DNA from 2 places in the Rhodoferax ferrireducens T118 genome. Region 2 is predicted to be linked to the other one. Evidence: predicted binding sites of a transcription regulator. Region 2 holds the regulator's gene; the other holds the start of a gene.
The links. The regulator sigma-54, encoded in region 2, starts transcription at its own class of promoters, with help from an activator protein. The targets are predictions, from matches to a motif close to TGGCANGNAANCTGCTTT.

Region 1 (4,750 bases), 2.4 Mb from region 2:
TTGGCCAGCGCCAGCGCATCGGCTTCATCCTTGAAGGTGGTCACAGCCAGCACCGGGCCAAAGATTTCTTCCTGGAACACACGCATTTTGTTGTGGCCCTTGAGCAGCGTGGGCTGCACGTAATAGCCACCGGCCAGGTCGCCGCTCAAGTTCGCTTGCGCACCGCCGGTCAGCACTTGCGCACCTTCCTGTTTGCCGATGTCAAGGTAGGACAAAATCTTGTCCAGTTGCACTTTTGAGGCTTGGGCGCCGATCATGGTGTCGGAATCCAGCGGGTTGCCTTGTTTGATAGCCTTGACGCGCGGCAGCACGCGTTCCATGAATTTGTCGTAAATGCTTTCCTGAATCAGCGCGCGCGACGGGCAGGTGCAGACCTCGCCCTGGTTAAAGGCAAACAGCACCAGGCCTTCGATGGCTTTGTCGAGGAAACCGTCGTCCTTGTCCATCACATCGGCAAAGAACACATTGGGGGATTTTCCACCGAGTTCCAGCGAGGCCGGGATCAGGTTGCTGGCAGCGGCTTGGGCAATCACGCGGCCAGTGTTGGTGGAACCCGTGAATGCGATTTTGGCGATGCGCTTGCTGGTGGCCAGCGGCATGCCGGCTTCACGGCCATAGCCGTTGACGATGTTGAGCACGCCTGGAGGCAGCAAGTCGCCAATGACTTCCATCAAAATCAAAATGCTGACCGGGGTTGATTCCGCGGGTTTGAGTACCACGCAGTTGCCGGCAGCCAGGGCCGGTGCCAGTTTCCAGGCAGCCATCAGAATCGGAAAGTTCCAGGGGATGATTTGCCCGACCACGCCGAGCGGTTCGTGGTAGTGGTAGGCCACGGTGGATTCATTGATGTCGCTCAACGCGCCTTCCTGCGCGCGGATGCAGCCGGCAAAGTAGCGGAAGTGGTCGGACGACAGCGGAATGTCGGCGGCCAGTGTTTCGCGAATCGGCTTGCCGTTGTCAACCGTTTCGGCGTAGGCCAGCAGCTCCAGGTTGGCATCGATGCGGTCGGCAATTTTGAGCAGGATGTTGGAGCGGTCGGTGACCGAGGTTTTGCCCCAGGCATCGGCAGCAGCGTGGGCAGCGTCCAGCGCCAGATCAATGTCCTGGGCACCCGAGCGGGCGGCCTGGGTATAGACCTTGCCGCTGATCGGGGTGATCACGTCAAAGTATTCACCCTTGAGTGGGGCCACGTATTTGCCGCCAATGAAGTTGTCGTAGTGGGCCTTGTAAGCGATTTTTGCGCCGGCTTGACCGGGGGCTGCGTAGATCATGGTGTCTCCTGAATTTTTGCAATAAATTGAATGAAATTTCCCTTGCGGGCCTAGTCAGTATTCAAGTTGCGTGCCAGCGCGGGTGCGGCATGCCAACCGTTGATTTCAAACAAATCTTTTTCTACGCCTGTGCCTGCTGGGTCGGCGTCTGGTGTGGCGATGTGCGACACCTGTCAAATTCTGTGACAAGCGCGGTGATCAAGCTCTATGCAAGCCGTTTCATACCGCCAGACTTTGTCAGCAGGGATTTCAAGTGAGAAGTCGCGTCCGTGGGCCGACACGCGTGACGGTGTCGAGCCCGCTTCAGAGTCAGGCCGGCGCGCTTTCGCGAGTAGCCTTGTGCTGGGCCTGACCAGCAGCAACCGGGGCATGCATGGCGCCCCGGAAGATCGCTTCTATTTCGGCCTGGCTGGCTTTGCGCGGGTTGGTCAGGCCGCAGGCATCCTTGAGCGCGTTTTCAGTCAGCAGGGGAATGTCTTTTTCTTTCACGCCCAGTTCGCTCAGGCTGGCGGGAATGCCGATGTCCATCGACAGTTTGCGGATCGCGCTCAGGCAGGCCTGAGCGCCAGCGGCTGCATCCATGCCATCAACTGACACACCCATGGCGCGCGCGACATCGCGCAGACGTTCGGCCGACGTGGCTGCATTAAACGCTTGCACATGCGGCAGCAGCAGTGCATTGCACACACCGTGCGGGAGGTCGTAAAAACCGCCGAGCTGGTGCGACATGGCGTGGACATAGCCCAGCGAGGCGTTGTTGAAGGCCATGCCGGCCAGGAACTGGGCGTAGGCCATTTGCTCGCGCGCCTGCAGGTTGTCGCCATGCGCCACGGCGGTGCGCAGGTTGCGAGAGATGAGCTCGACCGCCTTCAGCGCGCAGGCGTCCGTGATGGGGGTGGCTGCGGTGGAGACATAGGCTTCCACGGCGTGGGTGAGGGCGTCCATACCGGTGGCAGCCGTGAGACCCTTGGGCTTGGCCAACATCAGGTTGGGGTCGTTGACGGACATGAGGGGTGTGACGTTGCGGTCCACAATGGCCATTTTGATGTGCCGCACTTCATCGGTGATGATGCAAAAACGGGTCATTTCGGCGGCTGTACCCGCCGTGGTGTTGATAGACACCAGTGGCAGCTGCGGCTTGGCCGAGCGGTCCACACCTTCATAGTCGGAAATTTCGCCGCCATTGGATGCGCACAGGGCAATGCCCTTGGCGCAATCGTGCGGTGAGCCGCCGCCCAAAGAAATAACGAAGTCGCACTGGTGCTCCTTCAACTGGGTCAGCCCCGCCTTCACGTTGCCAACGGTCGGGTTGGGCTTGGCGCCATCAAACACCACGGACTCAATCTCCTGCGCGGTCAGCAGCGACTGGATTTGCCCGGCAACTCCGAGCTTGTTGAGGACGGTGTCGGTGACGATCAGCGCCTTGTGAAAGCCGTAGCCGCGAATGGCCAGAATGGCTTCCTGCAAACAGCCTGCACCCATGATGTTGACGGCGGGAATGAAAAAAGTTGTGGACATGTTGAAATCTCCTGAAAATGGTTTTGGTGGTTGTCGAAGTCCGCCTTGCGACTTTGGTTTTTTGCGTCGCCGGGATCTGCGTTGATGATCGTGCCTCCGTTCTCAAAAACAACGCATGAACTTGCCTGGCGGGCCTCTATCACGATCAAGTTGCGTGCCAGTCCTGTAACGACTTGTTGGCGCTTTGATTTCAAATGACTTTGTCCCTGGCCGCCGAAATGCCGGGGCCATGCAATCGTTGTACTATGGAACAGGTGTCAAATCTTGCGACACTTGCGGGGACACTATGTAAGCCCCTTCATATCGCTTGCAGTTGCTTCGCCCGATACCATCAGGTTCACCCCTAACGACAAATCACAGACCATGCGCTGTGCAGGAGACAACGTGCAACCCACACTCCATGACGCGGTTTTGCGGCAAGCCCGCATGCGTTTGATTGAGCATGGCGACTGCCCGGCCGATGGCATTGATGCCCGCCTGGCGCGTTCATGGCAGCGCAGTCTGGCGGCGGGTCTGTCTCCCCTGGACCGCGTGGCGGACTCCGAGCATGCCAACGCCATCGACTTGCGCCGGATACTGACGCGCAACCATGAACTGCTGGCGCATTCACGCCCGGTGATGGATTATTTGTTTGACCAGGTGCGCGGCAGCGAAGGCATGGTAATTTTGGCGGACCAGCGCGGCACTTTGATGCGCACTTTGGGCCATCCTGATTTCTTGAACAAGGCCCAGCGAGTGGCCTTGACCAGCGGTGCGTCGTGGCTGGAGCAGCATCGCGGCACCAACGCCATTGGCACTGCGCTGGCCGAGCTTGAGGGCGTTGAAATCCACGGCGCCGAACATTTTTTTGAGCGCAATGCTTTCCTGAGTTGCACTGCCGCCCCCATCGTGTCGGCGCGCGGTGAATTGCTGGGCATTCTGGATATTTCAGGCGACCAGCGCAGCGATCACCCGCACACGCTGGGGCTGGTCAACATGGCCGCGCGCATGATTGAAAACAGCCTGATGCTCGACGCCAGCCGGTGCCAGACGCGCCTGCACCTGCATCCGCAGCGGGAGGGCATTGGCACGGTGGCCGAGGGCATTGTGACGCTGTCGGACGACGGCTGGATCGTTGGGGCCAACCGCAATGGACTGGCTTTTTTGAAACTCGCAACACGCGCCTTGGGTGCGGTGCAATTGACCCATGCGATGGACGTGCGCCTGAGCGACTTGCTCTCGCGCCCCTTGCGCAGCCCCGATCAGCCCAGGCTGGTTCGCCTGTGTGATGGCACTGAACTGTATGTGCTGGTGCAGGTCGCGCAGGGCGCGCTGCAGATTGCCTTGCCAGCGCTCGTCATGCCGAAACTTGACGATGCGCTCACGCAACTCGACACCGGCGATGTGCGCTGGCGCAGTGTCACCGACAAGGTGCGCCGGGTGCTGGACAAGCCGATCCCTTTGTTGATCCAGGGCGAATCAGGGGTTGGTAAAGAGCTCTTTGCCCGCGCCGTGCATGACAGCGGCCCGCGTCGCAGCAAGCCTTTTGTGGCGATCAATTGCGCGGCCGTGCCTGAGAACCTGATTGAGGCCGAGTTGTTTGGTTATGCGCCAGGCGCGTTTACCGGTGCACGGCGCGAGGGCAGCCCTGGCCGCCTGCGTGAAGCCCATGGCGGCACGCTGTTTCTGGATGAGGTTGGCGACATGCCGCTGGCCATGCAGGCACGCCTGCTGCGTGTGTTGCAAGAACGCGAGGTCAGCCCGCTGGGTGGTGGTTCGGCGGTGGCGGTGGACTTCGGCCTGATTTGCGCCACGCACTGCAAACTGCGCGAAGCCACTGAGCTGGGGCGCTTTCGCAGTGACTTGTATTACCGCCTCAATGGATTGACGGTGCAACTGCCGGCCCTGCGTGAGCGCACGGATTTTGCGGCGCTGACCCAGCGGCTGCTGGCCGGCCTGAACCCACAGCGCAACATTCACGT
Region 2 (4,750 bases):
CTATTGCCGATCTGCCCGGTCCCACTACTTTTTTTGGAGTGATTAAAGATGAAGCGTCGTGATTTTTCCTTTACCTGTGGCGCAGCGCTGGCTGCCAGTGCCTTGGTGCTGCCAACAGCACGGGCTCAGACCACCGCCCCGGCCCAGGTTCAGGGCAAGAAGCCTGAATTGGGCACAGACTATCTGCAGTTGGACAAACGCGCGGCGGTCGAAGCCCCGGCGGGGAAAATTGAAGTCGTCGAATTTTTCTGGTACAGCTGCCCGCACTGCAACGCTTTTGAGCCAACCTTTGATGCCTGGAGCAAGCGTGTGCCCAAGGATGTGGTGGTGCGCCGGGTGCCGATCGCTTTCCGGCCTGACTTTGCACCGCAGCAGCGCCTGTTCTATGCGTTGGAGGCGATGGGCTTGCTCGATCAGCTGCACCGCAAAGTGTTTGCCGCCATCCACAGTGAAAAGCAAAGCCTGGCCACGGGCGAGGCGATTGTCGATTGGGTCGCCAAACAGGGTGTGGATAAAGCCAAGTTCCTGGAGAGTTTCAACTCGTTTTCAGTCTCGACCAAGACCAGCCGAGCCACCCAGCTGCAAAACGCCTACAAGGTCGAGGGTGTGCCTGCGCTGGGTGTGGGCGGGCGTTTCTACACCGATGGTTCGCTGGCCAAGAGCATGGAGCGTTCGCTGCAGGTGGTTGAGTTCCTGATCGCGCAAGTTCGCAGCGGCCGATAAATCAATCGTTTTGACCCAAAGGGCTGGCGCCCTGATCCAGGCGATCAGGGTGCCCGGTGCCTGTGCACGAGGCATGTGTGATCCTGCGTGCTTTGTTTTCCCTCTCTCAGTGTGCGGCGTGGGGCAAGAACGGCTTCTGATCGTTACAATGAAAAGACGAGAATTTAATGCAAGATTCATGCCTTTATGAAACTATCACTTTCCACTGTGCTTTTGCTGGCGGCCCTGGCGCCGGGTGCAAGCCTGGTTCGAGCTGAACAAGCCGACCGCAACAAGCCCATGAATGTGGAAGCCGATGCCTTGCGTTATGACGACGCCAAGAAAACCAGCGTGTTTACCGGCCGTGTCGTGTTGACCAAAGGCTCGATTCTGATCCGGGGCGCCCGCATTGAAGTGCGCCAGGACCCCGAAGGCAACCAGTATGGCCTGGTCACGGCCGAGCCCGGCAAACTCGCGTCTTTCCGTCAAAAGCGGGAAGGGCTGGATGAGTTTATTGAGGGCCAGGGCGAAAGCATCGAATACGACAGCCGTGCCGACACCGTGAAATTCAACAAGCAGGCGCAATTGCGCCGTTACCTGGGCGCGACGCTGAACGACGAGATGAGCGGCGGCGTGATTGTTTACAACAACAGCACCGACGTGTTCACCGTTGATGGCGGTGTGGCCCAAGGAGCGCCGAGCGCGACAGGCGGCCGCGTGCGTGCCATGCTGACGCCGAAACCCAATGCCGCCGCAGCGGCAGCGGCGGCAACGGCGCCCGCCAATGCAGCTTCAGCGCCAGCCGATGCGCTGCGCGCCACCACGACGCTGGGCGGGGATAAGAAGTGATGCCAGACAATCTTGTCCGCCCAGCCCAGTTGCGCAGCGATGGCGCCCAGTGCGAGAGTCGACTCGAAGTCAGCCACCTGCAGAAGTTCTACGGCAGTCGCCAGGTGGTCAAAGACGTGTCGCTGGTGGTCTGCAAGGGCGAGGTGGTCGGTTTGCTGGGGCCCAACGGCGCCGGCAAAACGACATCCTTCTACATGATTGTCGGCCTGGTGCATGCCAGCGCGGGTGACATCAAGATCGATGGTCAGTCGGTTGAGCGCATGCCGATTCACAAGCGTGCCCGGCTGGGCTTGAGCTACCTGCCGCAAGAGGCGTCCATTTTTCGCAAGCTCAACGCAGAAGACAATGTGCGGGCGGTTTTGGAGCTGCAGCATGACGAATCCGGCCAGCCGCTGAGCAAGGACGAAATTGAAAAACGACTGACCGCCTTGCTGCAGGACCTGCGCGTGGAGCACCTGCGGGAAACCCCGGCGCTGGCTCTGTCCGGTGGTGAACGCCGCCGGGTCGAGATTGCGCGCGCACTGGCCACGCAGCCGCGTTTCATTCTGCTCGACGAGCCGTTTGCCGGGATCGACCCGATTGCCGTGATCGAGATCCAGCGCATCATCAGCTTCCTGAAGAACCGCGGCATCGGGGTGCTGATCACCGACCACAACGTGCGCGAAACGCTGGGTATTTGCGACCACGCCTACATCATCAGCGATGGCAGCGTGCTGGCCCAGGGCACCCCGGCCGAGATCGTCAACGATGCTGAAGTGCGCCGGGTCTATCTCGGCGAGCACTTCAAGATGTAAACATGTTGACCCCATGAAACAAGGCCTTTCCCTTCGGGTTTCGCAGCATCTGGCGCTGACGCCACAGTTGCAGCAGTCGATCCGCTTGCTGCAACTCTCCACGCTGGAGCTCAGCGCGGAGGTGGACCAGATGCTCGATGACAACCCGTTTCTGGAGATGACGGCAGACGAGTCGCCGCGTGAGGAATTTGGTCTGGCGCAGGCTGACACACCGGTCCGGGGTGATGACCTCGACGCTGAACGTGCTACAAGTTCGGTAGCTGACTATCCAACAGAGACGAGGGCTACAGCCGAGAATGATTCAAATGATTCGCCGCTCTCGGCGGACGATGCGCAGAGTTGGGAGGGCGACGGCAGCGCCTCCTTGGCGCCCGATGACAGCGAGTGGGGCGGTGACGCCAAAGCCCGCAGCAACAACCTCAACGGCGATGACGACGCCGATGTGACCGAGCTGGCGCGCACCCAGGTGTCGCTGCAAAGCCACCTGCACGCGCAGGCGCTGGCCTTGCGCCTGAGTGCCGAGGATCGCGCCGCCTTGCAGTTCTTGATCGAGTCGCTTAATGACGATGGTTATCTGGAAGACACGCTGACCTCGCTCGCCGAGGGGCTCGCCGGCGGCGATGAGGCCCAGGTGGAGCAGCTGGTCCACCATTTCACGGTCGCCTTGGGGCTGCTGCAGAGCCTGGAGCCGGCGGGTGTGGGTGCGCGAGATCTGGCGGAATGCCTGAGTCTGCAACTGCGCGCCTTGCAGCAGCTGGAGCGGCTAGAGCCGGCCCGCGCCGCCACCGTGCAGGTGGCGCTGCGTATTTGTGCCCAACCCATGGAGTTGCTGGCCCGGCGTGACGTCAAGCGCCTGATGCTGCTGTGCGACGCGACGGATGCTGCCGTGCGCGAAGCCATTGCGCTGATCGCCCGTCTGGAGCCCAAGCCGGGGCGGCGCTTCGTGAATGTGGAGCGCAACATCGTGGTGCCCGATGTCCTGGTGATTCAAGTGGGCCAGGGTACGCAGGCCAAATTTCAGGTGCGCCTGAACACCGATGTGATGCCGCGCCTGCGCGTGCACGACATCTACGCCAATGCCATCAAACAGCACAAGGGCGGCGGCAACGATGCGTCCAGCTACGCCGCCCTGCAGCAGCGCCTGCAGGAGGCACGCTGGTTCATCAAGAACATCCAGCAGCGCTTTGACACCATCCTGCGCGTCAGCTCGGCCATCGTCGAGCGGCAAAAGAGTTTTTTCATGCATGGCGAACTCGCCATGCGCCCGCTGGTGCTGCGTGAGATTGCCGAAGAGCTCGGTCTGCACGAGTCCACCATCAGCCGCGTGACCACCGCCAAATACATGGCGACCCCGTTTGGCACCTTCGAGCTCAAGTATTTCTTTGGCTCCGGCCTGGGCACCGAGTCGGGTGGCAATGCGTCGAGCACGGCGGTGCGGGCCTTGATCAAACAATTTATCAGCGCCGAGAGCCCGGCCAAGCCGCTCAGTGACCACCAGTTGTCCGAGATGCTCAAAGAGCAGGGCATCGAATGCGCCCGCCGCACCGTGGCCAAATACCGCGAGGGGCTGCGCATCGCTCCCGCGAGCTTAAGGAAAGCCTTGTGAACCAACTGCAACTCTTCTTGCCCTGCGCCGCTGGCGTGGAAGACTACCTGGCCCCCGAGGTGCTGCGCATCACCGGCTTGCCGCCGGGCTGCGTGACCAAGCAGCGCGGCGGCGTGGCCGTGCGCACGTCCTTCGCGCACGCGATGCTGCTCAACCTCTACAGCCGGCTGGCGCAGCGTGTGCTGGTGCTGCTGTCGTTCACCGAGTACCGCAACGAACAGGATTTGTACCGCGCCGCCAGTGAGGTGGCCTGGGAGCGCTGGTTCACGCCGCGCGAAAGCATCAAGGTGGAAGTGACGGCGCAGCACAGCCCGCTGACCAGCCTCAACTTTGCCGCGCTCAAGATCAAGGACGCGGTGTGTGACCGTTTCCGCGTCACGGCGGGCGGCGTGCGCCCGGACGTCAACACCCAGTGGCCCGATGTGCGCATCTACACGCACCTGACCACCGACAGCTGCTCGCTCTACATCGACACCTCGGGCGAGCCCCTGTTCAAGCGCGGCTGGCGCGAAGACAAGGGCGACGCGCCCTTGAAAGAAACCCTGGCCGCCGCCATGCTGGCCGCCAGTGGCTGGGCCGATGGCGACGAGGATTTGCTGCCGCTGTACGACCCCTGCTGCGGCAGCGGCACGATTGTGATTGAAGCGGCCCAGATCGCCTGCAATATTGCCGCCGGCTCGCTGCGCCGTTTTGCCTTCGAGAAGTATTTGCCGTTCCAGCGCCCCGTCTGGGATGCTATAAAAAAAGAAGCTAAAGAGTCAGAAGTGACGAGGGCTCCAGGCCAAAAACCTATTATTTT

Region 1: the regulator sigma-54 is predicted to act here: its motif matches at 2,932-2,949, upstream of yiaY (L-threonine dehydrogenase).

Annotation. Positions count from the first base shown of each region.
Region 1 covers NC_007908.1:3,162,391-3,167,140, reverse strand. Annotated here, with positions in the region: gene exaC (acetaldehyde dehydrogenase ExaC) at 1-1,271, opposite strand, end outside; gene yiaY (L-threonine dehydrogenase) at 1,581-2,789, opposite strand; gene RFER_RS14490 (sigma-54-dependent Fis family transcriptional regulator) at 3,153-4,750, shown strand, end outside.
Region 2 covers NC_007908.1:812,109-816,858, forward strand. Annotated here, with positions in the region: gene RFER_RS03865 (thiol:disulfide interchange protein DsbA/DsbL) at 49-723, shown strand; gene lptA (lipopolysaccharide transport periplasmic protein LptA) at 910-1,551, shown strand; gene lptB (LPS export ABC transporter ATP-binding protein) at 1,551-2,345, shown strand; gene RFER_RS03880 (RNA polymerase factor sigma-54) at 2,359-3,951, shown strand; gene RFER_RS03885 (THUMP domain-containing class I SAM-dependent RNA methyltransferase) at 3,948-4,750, shown strand, end outside.